3 regions of the Amycolatopsis sp. NPDC058986 genome follow, and region 2 is predicted to be linked to each of the others. Evidence: riboswitches for the same ligand, from Rfam matches in the RefSeq annotation. Region 2 holds a riboswitch; each other region holds the start of a gene.
What was found. A riboswitch is a leader RNA that binds a small molecule or an ion and turns the genes downstream of it on or off. The one in region 2 is predicted to bind S-adenosylmethionine.

Region 1 (3,265 bases), on a different contig from region 2:
TGCTCCTGACCGGTGACGTGGAACTGGCGGCGCAGGCCGATTTGCTGGCAGGGGGAGCGGATCTGCGGTCCGAGGTCTTGAAGGTCCCGCACCACGGGTCACGGTATTCGCTGCCGGACTTCCTCACGGCCGTCGCGCCCCGCGTCGCGATGGCCAGTGTGGGCGCGGGAAACCGCTACGGCCATCCCAGCAAGTCCACTGTGGACGCTCTGATCGCGTTGGGGGCGTTGGTGACCCGCACCGACCTCGACGGGGACACCGCGGTGCTCCCGGACGGTGGCGGTCCGGCGGTCTCCCGCCGGGGCGAGCCGCGTGGCCCGCCCCGGCGGTGAACCGGCGTCAGTAGCCGAGGGCCTCGCGCACGGCGGCGGCCGACGGTGCGACGGTCGCCTTGGGGCCGACGTGGTCCTCGACGGCGTCGAGCGTCTTGAGGCCGTCGCCGGTGATCAGCAGGACGGTCTCGGCGTCCGGGTCGAGCTTGCCGGTCTCGATGAGCTTCTTCGCCGTGGCGACGGTGACCCCGCCCGCCGTCTCGGTGAAGATGCCTTCGGTACGGGCCAGCAGCCGGATGCCCTCGACGACCTCTTCGTCGCTCACGTCCTCGATCGCGCCGTTGGTGCGGTTGACGACGTCGAGCACGTACGGGCCGTCGGCCGGGTTGCCGATCGCCAGCGAGCGCGCGATGGTGTCCGGCTTGACCGGCTGGACGACGTCGTGCCCGGCGCGGAACGCGGCCGACACGGGCGAGCAGCCGGTGGCCTGGGCGCCGAACACCTTGTACGGGCTGGCTTCCACCAGTCCGAGCTGGCCGAGCTCGCGGAAGCCCTTGTCCACTTTGGTCAGCTGGGAGCCGGAGGCGATCGGCACGACGATCTGCTCGGGCAGCCGCCAGCCGAGCTGCTCGGCGACCTCGAAGGCCAGCGTCTTCGAGCCCTCCGAGTAGTACGGGCGGACGTTGACGTTCACGAACGCCCAGCTCTCGTGCTCGGCGGCGAGTTCGGTGGCGAGGCGGTTGACGTCGTCGTAGTTGCCGTCGACGGCGATCAGCGCGCCGTCGTACACCGCGGTCGTGAGGATCTTGGCGCGTTCCAGCGTCTTCGGGATCAGCACGACCGACTGCCAGCCCGCCCGGGCGGCCGCGGCGGCGACGGCGTTGGCGAGGTTGCCGGTCGAGGGACAGCACAGCACCTCGAACCCGAACTCGCGGGCGGCCGCCAGCGCGACGGCGACGACCCGGTCCTTGAAGGAGTGCGTCGGGTTGCCGGTGTCGTCCTTGACCCAGATCCGCTTGACCCCCAGCGCTTTCGCCAGCCGGTCGGCCCGGACCAGCCGGGTGCAGCCTGGCTCGGTGTTGGGGATCTCCTCGACGTTGGAGGGAACCGGAAGGAGTTTCTTGTAGCGCCAGATGTTCTTCGGGCCGGCTTCGATGTCCTCGCGCCGGACCCGGCCGAAGTCGTAGGCGACCTCGAGCGGCGAGAAGTCTTCGGCGGAGACGAATTCGGGAGCGAGCGGCTGCCGGTGACCCTCTTCCTTCGACACCAGTTCGACGGCCGGGCCCAGGTCCGGGGTCTTGGTGGTGGAGGTCGTGCCGAGGGTTGCGGTCATCGCGAGGTTCCTTTCCTCATCTGTCCCGCCGAGGCGGGCCGGAATTGGCACCGTGTTCGTCAGCTATCCCGCGATCGCGGGATGACAGGCTTTGACGCCGGTTGCCGGGGCTTCGTCGGGCCGTTCCCTCTGCCCCTCTGGATGAGCGGTATTCGGTTGTCGGCGCGCCGCTGGGCGCTGCCTCGGAACACACCGTACGGCATCCTGATCGGCTCGTGCCACGGTGGGCGCGCCGGTGTCACCGGAGCGGGCGTGTCGCCGGGCGGGTGAGAGGATCGGGGGGTGACCGCGCAAGCCACCGCCACCGCACCGCTGCATCTCGTACTCGGTGAGGAAGAACTGCTCATCGAACGGGCTGTCCGCGCCGCCCTGGACGCCGCCAAGGCGGCCGATCCGACCGCGGACATGACCAGGATGCGGGTGTCCGAACTCACAACGCCCGAACTCGCCGAACTGGTGAGCCCCTCGCTGTTCAGCGAGGGCCGGGTGATCGTCCTCGAGGCGGCGCAGGACATCTCGCAGGAGCTGTCCGACGCCGTGCTGTCCTACCTCAAGGCGCCCGCCGACGGGATCGTGCTGGTCGTCGTGCACACCGGGGGCGGCAGGAGCAAGGCGGCGAAGGCGCTGCCCGCCGCGCTGCGCAAGGCCGGGGCCCAGATCACCGAGTGTCCCAAGCTGACGAAGGCCGCCGACCGGGAGTCGTTCGTCCGCAACGAGGTCCGCCGGGCGGGCGGCAAGATCGACGGCGCCGGGGTGCTCGCGCTGATCGACGCCGTGGGCTCGGACCTGCGGGAGCTGTCGTCGGCGGCGACGCAGCTCGTCGCGGACTCCGGCGGCGTCGTCGACGAGCAGGCCGTGCGCCGGTACCACCGGGGCCGCGCGGACGTGACGGGCTTCGCGGTCGCGGAGAAGGCCGTGGCGGGGGACAGGGCGGCCGCGCTGGAGCAGTTGCGCTGGGCGATGCAGCTGGGGGTGCCGCACGTGCTCGTCGCCGACGCGCTCGCCGATGCCGTCCGCACCATCGCCAGGGTCTCCGCGGCCGGACGGGGCAACCCGAACCAGATGGCAGGGGAACTCGGCATGCCGCCGTGGAAGGTGCGCAAGGCGCAGGGCCAGTCACGCGGCTGGAACCAGGACGGTCTCGCCGCCGCGATGCGGGTCGTCGCTCGGCTCAACTCCGAGGTCAAGGGTGCCGCGGCGAGCCCGGACTATGCACTGGAGCGAGCTGTGAACGAGGTCGTCGCCGCCAAGGGCGACCACTGAGGCCGGCCGCTGAGGAGAAGGACACGCGGAAGGCCCCGGCGACCGAGGTCGCCGGGGCCTTTCGGAGAACGGCTCAGATGCTGTTCGCGCGCTTGGCCATCGCGGACTTCTTGTTCGCGGCCTGGTTGGCGTGGATGACGCCCTTGGTGACCGCCTTGTCCAGCTTCTTGGCGGCCTCGCGCTGCAGCTCGACGGCCTTGGCCTTGTCCCCGGACTCGGCGGCCTCGCGGAACTTGCGGATCGCGGTCTTCACCGAGGACCGGATCGCCTGGTTGCGCTGACGCGCCTTCTCGTTGGTGGTGATGCGCTTGATCTGCGACTTGATGTTGGCCATGGTGGCGCTCCTGTCGTGTACTCGGTGAGTTCGCTGCCGCGTCGCTGTGGCCCCGGCCACCCT
Region 2 (3,265 bases):
ACCAGGACCCCGGCGATGCCGGGCAGGAGCACCACCGCGGCCAGCACGAACACCGCCGTCACCACCAGCACGAGCACGCTCCGCTCGAACCAGGCGAGCAGGACGAGGCCGAGCGTCGCGATCATCGGGCCCCGCACGTCGGCGTCCAGGCGGAACTGCCAGTATCCGACGAGGTCGAGCAGCGGCACGGCCACCAGCGCGCCGAGCGTGAGCAGTGCGAACCGGCCGGTGCGCGGCGGGCTGCCCGCACGCCGGGCCAGGACGAAGTACCAGATCGCGACGCCGAGGACGGCCGCCGCCAGCACCCACAACCAGCCCGTGCCCGCGCCGGACCAGCCGTAGGGCGCTGAGACGCGCACCGCGACCGCGGTGGACTCGGTCATCGGGTACTCACGCACATTCGCGAAGTAGCCGAAAGATCCATTCGCCCTCGGCATCTCGGCCGCGACCAGGATCAGCTGCGCGAATCCCAGCAGCGCCAAGGGAAACCAGTACCGTGGCCGCGAATTTCCCATCGCGCCACGATAGCGGATCGCCCATGAGCTGAAGGGGACTTTCCGTGCATGGGATGCGACGAAAGTCCCCTTCAGCTCAGGCGCAGAACGGGGGCAGTGCGCGCGGATCGCCGACCGGCGCCCAGCGGCCGTCCTGCTTCGTGTACTCCCAGCGGGCGCCACGGGCGACGATCTGGCGCAGTGCGAGCACGAGCCGGTCGACGTGTTCGGTGGTGCTGCCGAGGCCGAGGCTGACCCGTACCGCCTGCTGCCCCGCTCCCCCGGCGACGCCGATGAGCCGCTTGGTCGCGACGTGCGCGCAGAAGGCGCCGTCGCGGACGCCGATGCCGTACTCGGCCGAAAGGACGGCCGCCAGCCAGCCGGGCTCGAAGCCGTCGACCACGAAGCTCACCGTGCCGACGCGGTCCACCGGCGCGTCGAACAGCCGCAGTTCGGCGCAGCCCGGGATCGCGGCGAGGCCCTTGCGCAGCCGGGCCAGCAGGACCTCCTCGTGTGCGCCGACGGCGTCCCAGTGCGCGGCGAGCTGCTCGCACGCGACGCCGAGGGCATACACGCCAACGGTGTTGGGCGAACCCGCCTCGTGCCGTTCCGGTCCGGCGTTCCAGACGACACCGAGGTCGTCGGCCTCGCCCGTGACTAGCTTGGTCGCGCCGCCACCGGCGAGGTAGGGCTGGGCGGCACGGAGCCAGTCCGCGCGGCCGACGAGCGCACCGGCACCGAACGGCGCGTACAGCTTGTGACCGGACAGCGCGACGTAGTCGACATCCAGTTCCCGCAAGGAAATCCGGCGATGCGGGGCGAGCTGGGCGGCGTCGAGCGCGATCCGGGCGCCGTGGCGGCGGGCCACCGCCGCGATCTCCGCGACGGGCAGCAGCTCACCGGTCACATTGGACGCTCCGGTGACGACCACCAATCGGGGCCCCTGCGGGCATTCCGCGAGCGCTTCGTCCACAGCGGACACCGCGGCGAGCCGGGTGCGCGGGGTGGGGATCCGGCGGACGTTCGGCCCCCTCCACGGCAACAGCGCGGCGTGGTGTTCGGTGTCGAAGACGACGACCGAGGTGTGCCGGGGCAGGCTGCGGGCGAGCAGGTTGAAGGAATCGGTGGTGTTGCGGGTGAACACCACGGTGTCGGTCGAACGCGCGTCGACGAACCGGCGCAGGATGTCGCGTGTGCGCTCGTAAAGCCGCGTCGAGACCTGCGAGGCGAACCCGGCGCCGCGGTGCACGCTCGCGTACCAGGGCAGGAACTCGTCGACCGCGCGGCGCACGGCGTCCAGACAAGGCGCGCTCGCGGCGTGGTCGAGATTCGCGTAGCCGATCTCGCCGCCGGTGACGAGCGGAACGCTCAGCCCGGCACCCGCGACCGCAGGAATTCCTTGCGGCGCAACGGTAACCGTGGTTTCGGTGGTGTTCTGACGATCGACGGCGAGTGTCATCGGGTGCCTCCTCGGCGGTCCGGGGGACCCCCGGCGAGGGGCCCGCGCTTGCCCGCCGCACCTCGCGACAGGCCCGGTCCTCACCCGGGGCACCCCACCGCGGTTGGAGGGTTGCCGGCCAGCAAGCCGGGGCTTAGCGCTGGCACTCATGACCTGACGACGAAGATAGCCGACACCGCGCGCGCCGATCCAGCCCCTTCCGGGTGACTGAGACGGCCGTCACTCTCCGGAATTGCGGTCTACGCCGTCACCCGGAAGCGGCCCGGCAGCCGCGCGACGGACTGGTCGCTCAGGTGCGTCGCGGTCCCCTGGTACTGGCCGGCGCCCGCCGCGAACCGCCATCCGCCCAGCTCCTTGCCGTCGATCGGCTCACCGAGCGCGGCGGCCAGCTCGCCGGAGACCTCGGCGTAGGACAGCCCGCTCCAGTTCCCGCGAGCGCGCCAATCCCTTGCGTCGCCGGAGTTCCCGGACGCCGTCGTGGCGGGCAGCGTCCAGAGCGTGAAGTGAACATGGGCACCGGTGGTGCTGCCGCCGCAGGGCAGAGCATTGCCGGTGGAGCCGAGGACGGCGCCGGGCACGACCCGCTGTCCGTCGGCGACCTGGATGTTCTCCATGTGGTAGTACCCGGTGCGCCAGCCGCCGTCGTGGTCGATGGTCACCCAGTCGCCTTCGGCGCAGTGCTGCAGGTGCACGATCCCGGCCAGCGGGGCGCGGACGGTCTTGTCGGCCGGGCTGAAGTCGATGGCGTTCTTGACGCCGCTGCCGCCGTCGTCGGAGTGGATCCCGGCCGAATACACGAGCTGGCCCGAGGCGAACGGCAGGGCGAAGGCGGGAAACGTGTCCGCGGCGGAGGCCGTGGGGGCCAGGAACAACGCTCCTGCCGTCGTCGCGGCGGCCAGACCGGCCCAGCGTGCGCGCATTTTCAGCATCACCGTGTGTACTCCTTAGCCCGAGAAGCTCACCCATTCGAGGTAGACGATGCGAGCGCACGTTAGCCCGAAAGGATGCGTCAAGGGAACACACGGTGGAGATTTCTACGGAAAACCACCAACCATCGAGGCCGGTTTTGTGAGCTAGCGCCCGGATTCGCCCTTCCAGCGGGCCAGGCGGCCTGCCCGGTCCACGGCCCGCAACCGGCGTTCCGTGGCACTCCGGGCCCGTTCGGTGGTCACCACCAGTAACTGGTCGTGCTCCTGAAGACGGCTGGTCTTCTCGGGCGTGAACCCGGCGCCGTCGCGCACCACGAGGCTGACCGTCGCCCCCACCGGCAGCCGCAGCTCCGAGAGGTACACGCCGTGCAGCCGCGATCCGG
Region 3 (3,265 bases), on a different contig from region 2:
TCACCACCCAGCCCAAGCCGAAGATCACCCGCGTCGGCACCAAGAAGCCGGCGCAGCCCGCCATCGGTGACACCTCGGTGTGGGACCGCATCGCCCAGTGCGAGTCGACCGGCAACTGGCACATCAACACCGGCAACGGGTACTACGGCGGTCTGCAGTTCGACAAGCAGACCTGGGACGCCTACGGCGGCCAGCAATACGCGTCCTACCCGCACCAGGCGTCGCGCGAGCAGCAGATCGCGGTGGCCGAGAAGGTCCGCGACGCGCGTGGCGGATACAGCGCCTGGGGCTGCAAGCCCTGATCCTGTTCTTTCCGCGAGGCCCCCGGCGCGTTGCGCCGGGGGCCTTCGCTTTGCCGGTTCGGTGGTCCGTGCCCCGTTCTCGAGGTGCCCGAACGCCCCAATGTGGCATTGGCTGCGTTCAACGCACCGAACGCCACATTGGGGCGCATCCGGGCCGGGCTGTGCGGAGCCGAGGTTGTGCCGGGAGAAGTGGAATCGGTGACATCGCGGCGTCATATGTCACGTCAGCTGTGACGAAGTGACGCTCGCCGCACCAGTGGTCGCGAGCGGTCGTGTGCGGGGGCGGCCGCAACCGAGGGACGCCCTTGGTGCGTTCAATGCACCGGGGGCGTCCCTCGGTGCGGCCAACGCACCGAAGGCGTCCCTCGGCACGCCCCCGGCCACCGGCGCTGGGTACGATCTGCCGGTGGTGGAACTGCTTGGCCCTGCCGAGATCAGGGGGCTCGCGGCCGAGCTGGACGTGCGGCCGACGAAGAAGCTCGGCCAGAACTTCGTGCACGATCCGAACACCGTCCGGCGCATCGTCGAACTCGCCGGGGTCGGGGCGGGGGACGTCGTCCTCGAGGTCGGGCCCGGGCTCGGCTCGCTGACCCTCGGTCTGCTCGGTGCCGGTGCCGAGGTGATCGCCGTCGAGATCGATCCGGTGCTCGCCGGGCGGCTGCCCGCGACGGTCGCCGAGCGCGGCCCGGAGGCCGCCGGGCGGCTCACCGTCGTCGGCGCCGACGCGCTCCGCGTCAAGGCCGCGGACCTGCCCGCCGAGCCGGTCGCGCTCGTCGCGAACCTCCCCTACAACGTCGCGGTGCCCGTCGTGCTGCACCTGCTCGCCGAGCTGCCGTCGCTGGCGCGCGGGCTCGTCATGGTGCAGACCGAGGTCGCCGACCGGATGGCCGCGGGGCCCGGCAGCCGCATCTACGGCGTGCCCAGCGTCAAGCTCGCGTGGTACGGCAGTGCCCGCAAAGTAGCCGCTGTTCCGCGAGCCGTGTTCTGGCCGGTGCCGAACGTGGATTCCGCGCTGGTTTCCTTCGAACGTGCGGAATCCTCCTTCGAAAATGCGAAATCCGGCGCCGAAGAGTCCACTGTGGATAAGGAAACCTTGTTCGGTGTCGTGGACGCGGCGTTTGCACAGCGGCGGAAAACGCTGCGCGCGGCGCTGGCGGGCTGGGCGGGCTCCGCGGACCGGGCGGGTGCGTTGCTCGTCGCCGCGGGGATCGATCCCAAGACGCGGGGCGAACAGCTCGACGTCGGGGACTTCGCGCGTATCGTCGCGGCAGCGGAGCGCGAGCCCCGCCCGTCCGGTGCGTGACGGCGTTATCGCGGCTTGCTGAAGTCCGGGCCGATCCCGAGGTCTGGGCGCGGCCAGTCGTGTGATCTGTGCCTATGGGCTTGCGTTCAATCCCTGGGATCGGTTTTACTCGAAGCGTCCATCCCGAGCGACTGAGAGACCTGGCTCGCCGAAGTCGCAGCAACCACCCTCCCCGGGGCAGGTGCTACCGCCAGGACCGATGGAGGCCACGTCCATGAAGAGGGTTGCCCGCCCGCTCCTGCTCACCAGGCGGCGTGTAGTCGATGAAGGTCGCCGCACGGTCTGTGCGTGTCGACGCTCCACCGTTCTCGCCTGAGTTCTGCCGCCTGAATCTCATTTCGTGAGCACCGTCCATTTCGGACGGTCAACTGGTGAACGGTCGCGCGCGCCTGGGGGTGCTGCGCCCTGCTTCTGGAGCCTTTCGTGATCACTGTCGAAAACCTGACCAAGTCCTTTCCCCACAACGGAAATCCGGTCGTCGCGCTACGGGACGTGAGCGTCGACGTGCAGGCCGGGTCCCTCTTCGGCGTCGTCGGCCCGGCCGGCTCGGGCAAGTCCACGCTCGCCCGCTGCATCGCGCTGCAGGAGCGTCCCGACCGCGGCGTGGTCCGGCTCGACGGCCTCAACACCGGCACGCTCGACGGCAGGCGGCTGCGCGAGATCCGGCGTCAGCTCGGCGTGGTCGGCACCAAGCCGGAGCTGATCGCCGAGCGGACCATCGCCGGCAACATCGCCACCCCGCTGGAGCAGCTGGGCGTCGACGGCCCGCAGCGCCGCAGCCGCGTGGGCACGCTGCTCGACCTGGTCGGGCTCACCCCGCGCGCGGCCCAGCGCCCGGCCGAGCTGACCGAGGGCCAGCTGCGCCGCGTCGCCGTCGCGAAAGCGCTCGCGGCGAGCCCGTCCGTCCTGCTGGCCGACGACCCGACCGCGGGCGTCGACAGCGACGAGGCCGGGGCCGTGCTGACCGTCCTCGACCGCGCCAGGGCCGAACTGGGCGTCACCATCGTGGTCACCACCCCGGACGCGACCGTGGTGCGGCGCGTGTGCGACGACGTCGCCGTGCTGGAGGACGGCGCCGTCCTCGAACGCGGCACCGTGCTGGACCTGATCTCCGACCCGGCCAGCCGCACCGCGCAGACGCTGCTGCCCGCGATCGAGACCACTCGCACGCAGGCCGCGCGCTACGACCGCTCGGTCGACGTCGTCCTGATCGGCTTCGCGTCGGTCGGTGCCCTGCTGCCCGAGGCGGCGAGCCGCTTCGACGTCGAACTCGCCACCATCGGCGGCGGACTCACCCGCATCGGGGACACCCCGGTGGGCCGGTTCCGGCTCGGCGTCCGCGGTGAGCGGTCGGACGCGGCGCTGGCCTGGATCGCCGAGCGCGGCGGCCGGGTCACGCACACAACGCGGGGTCCGCAGGGCGTCGCCGCCTGATCCACCGGCATCACGAAGGTCCGCCGGGCCTCCTGGAGTTCCGCCAGGAGGCCCGGCGGACCTTTTCGTTACGGGGCGCAGACCGTGTCGTGCGTTCTCCTTCCGCGAGCGTTCCCGGCGAGGCCACGTAGGCTTGGCATGTGCTCGCCGTTGTACCGCCCCCAGTGACCGTTCGCGTTCCCGCGAAGGTCAACCTGCACCTTTCGGTCTCCGACCTGCGCGAGGA

Region 1: another riboswitch for S-adenosylmethionine. It lies ahead of thrC (threonine synthase); the one in region 2 lies ahead of ACFW0G_RS29970 (aminotransferase class V-fold PLP-dependent enzyme).
Region 3: another riboswitch for S-adenosylmethionine. It lies ahead of ACFW0G_RS09455 (methionine ABC transporter ATP-binding protein); the one in region 2 lies ahead of ACFW0G_RS29970 (aminotransferase class V-fold PLP-dependent enzyme).

Annotation. Positions count from the first base shown of each region.
Region 1 covers NZ_JBHYJW010000020.1:41,582-44,846, forward strand. The annotation lists gene ACFW0G_RS19235 (ComEC/Rec2 family competence protein) at 1-332, shown strand, start outside; gene thrC (threonine synthase) at 340-1,605, opposite strand; SAM riboswitch class I at 1,619-1,753, opposite strand; gene holA (DNA polymerase III subunit delta) at 1,888-2,868, shown strand; gene rpsT (30S ribosomal protein S20) at 2,942-3,202, opposite strand.
Region 2 covers NZ_JBHYJW010000040.1:43,050-46,314, forward strand. The annotation lists gene ACFW0G_RS29965 (hypothetical protein) at 1-515, opposite strand, end outside; gene ACFW0G_RS29970 (aminotransferase class V-fold PLP-dependent enzyme) at 592-1,953, opposite strand; SAM riboswitch class IV at 1,993-2,107, opposite strand; gene ACFW0G_RS29975 (M23 family metallopeptidase) at 2,193-2,882, opposite strand; gene ACFW0G_RS29980 (potassium/proton antiporter) at 3,027-3,265, opposite strand, start outside.
Region 3 covers NZ_JBHYJW010000007.1:172,729-175,993, forward strand. The annotation lists gene ACFW0G_RS09445 (transglycosylase family protein) at 1-302, shown strand, start outside; gene rsmA (16S rRNA (adenine(1518)-N(6)/adenine(1519)-N(6))-dimethyltransferase RsmA) at 709-1,605, shown strand; SAM riboswitch class I at 1,721-1,811, shown strand; gene ACFW0G_RS09455 (methionine ABC transporter ATP-binding protein) at 2,029-3,039, shown strand; gene ACFW0G_RS09460 (4-(cytidine 5'-diphospho)-2-C-methyl-D-erythritol kinase) at 3,180-3,265, shown strand, end outside.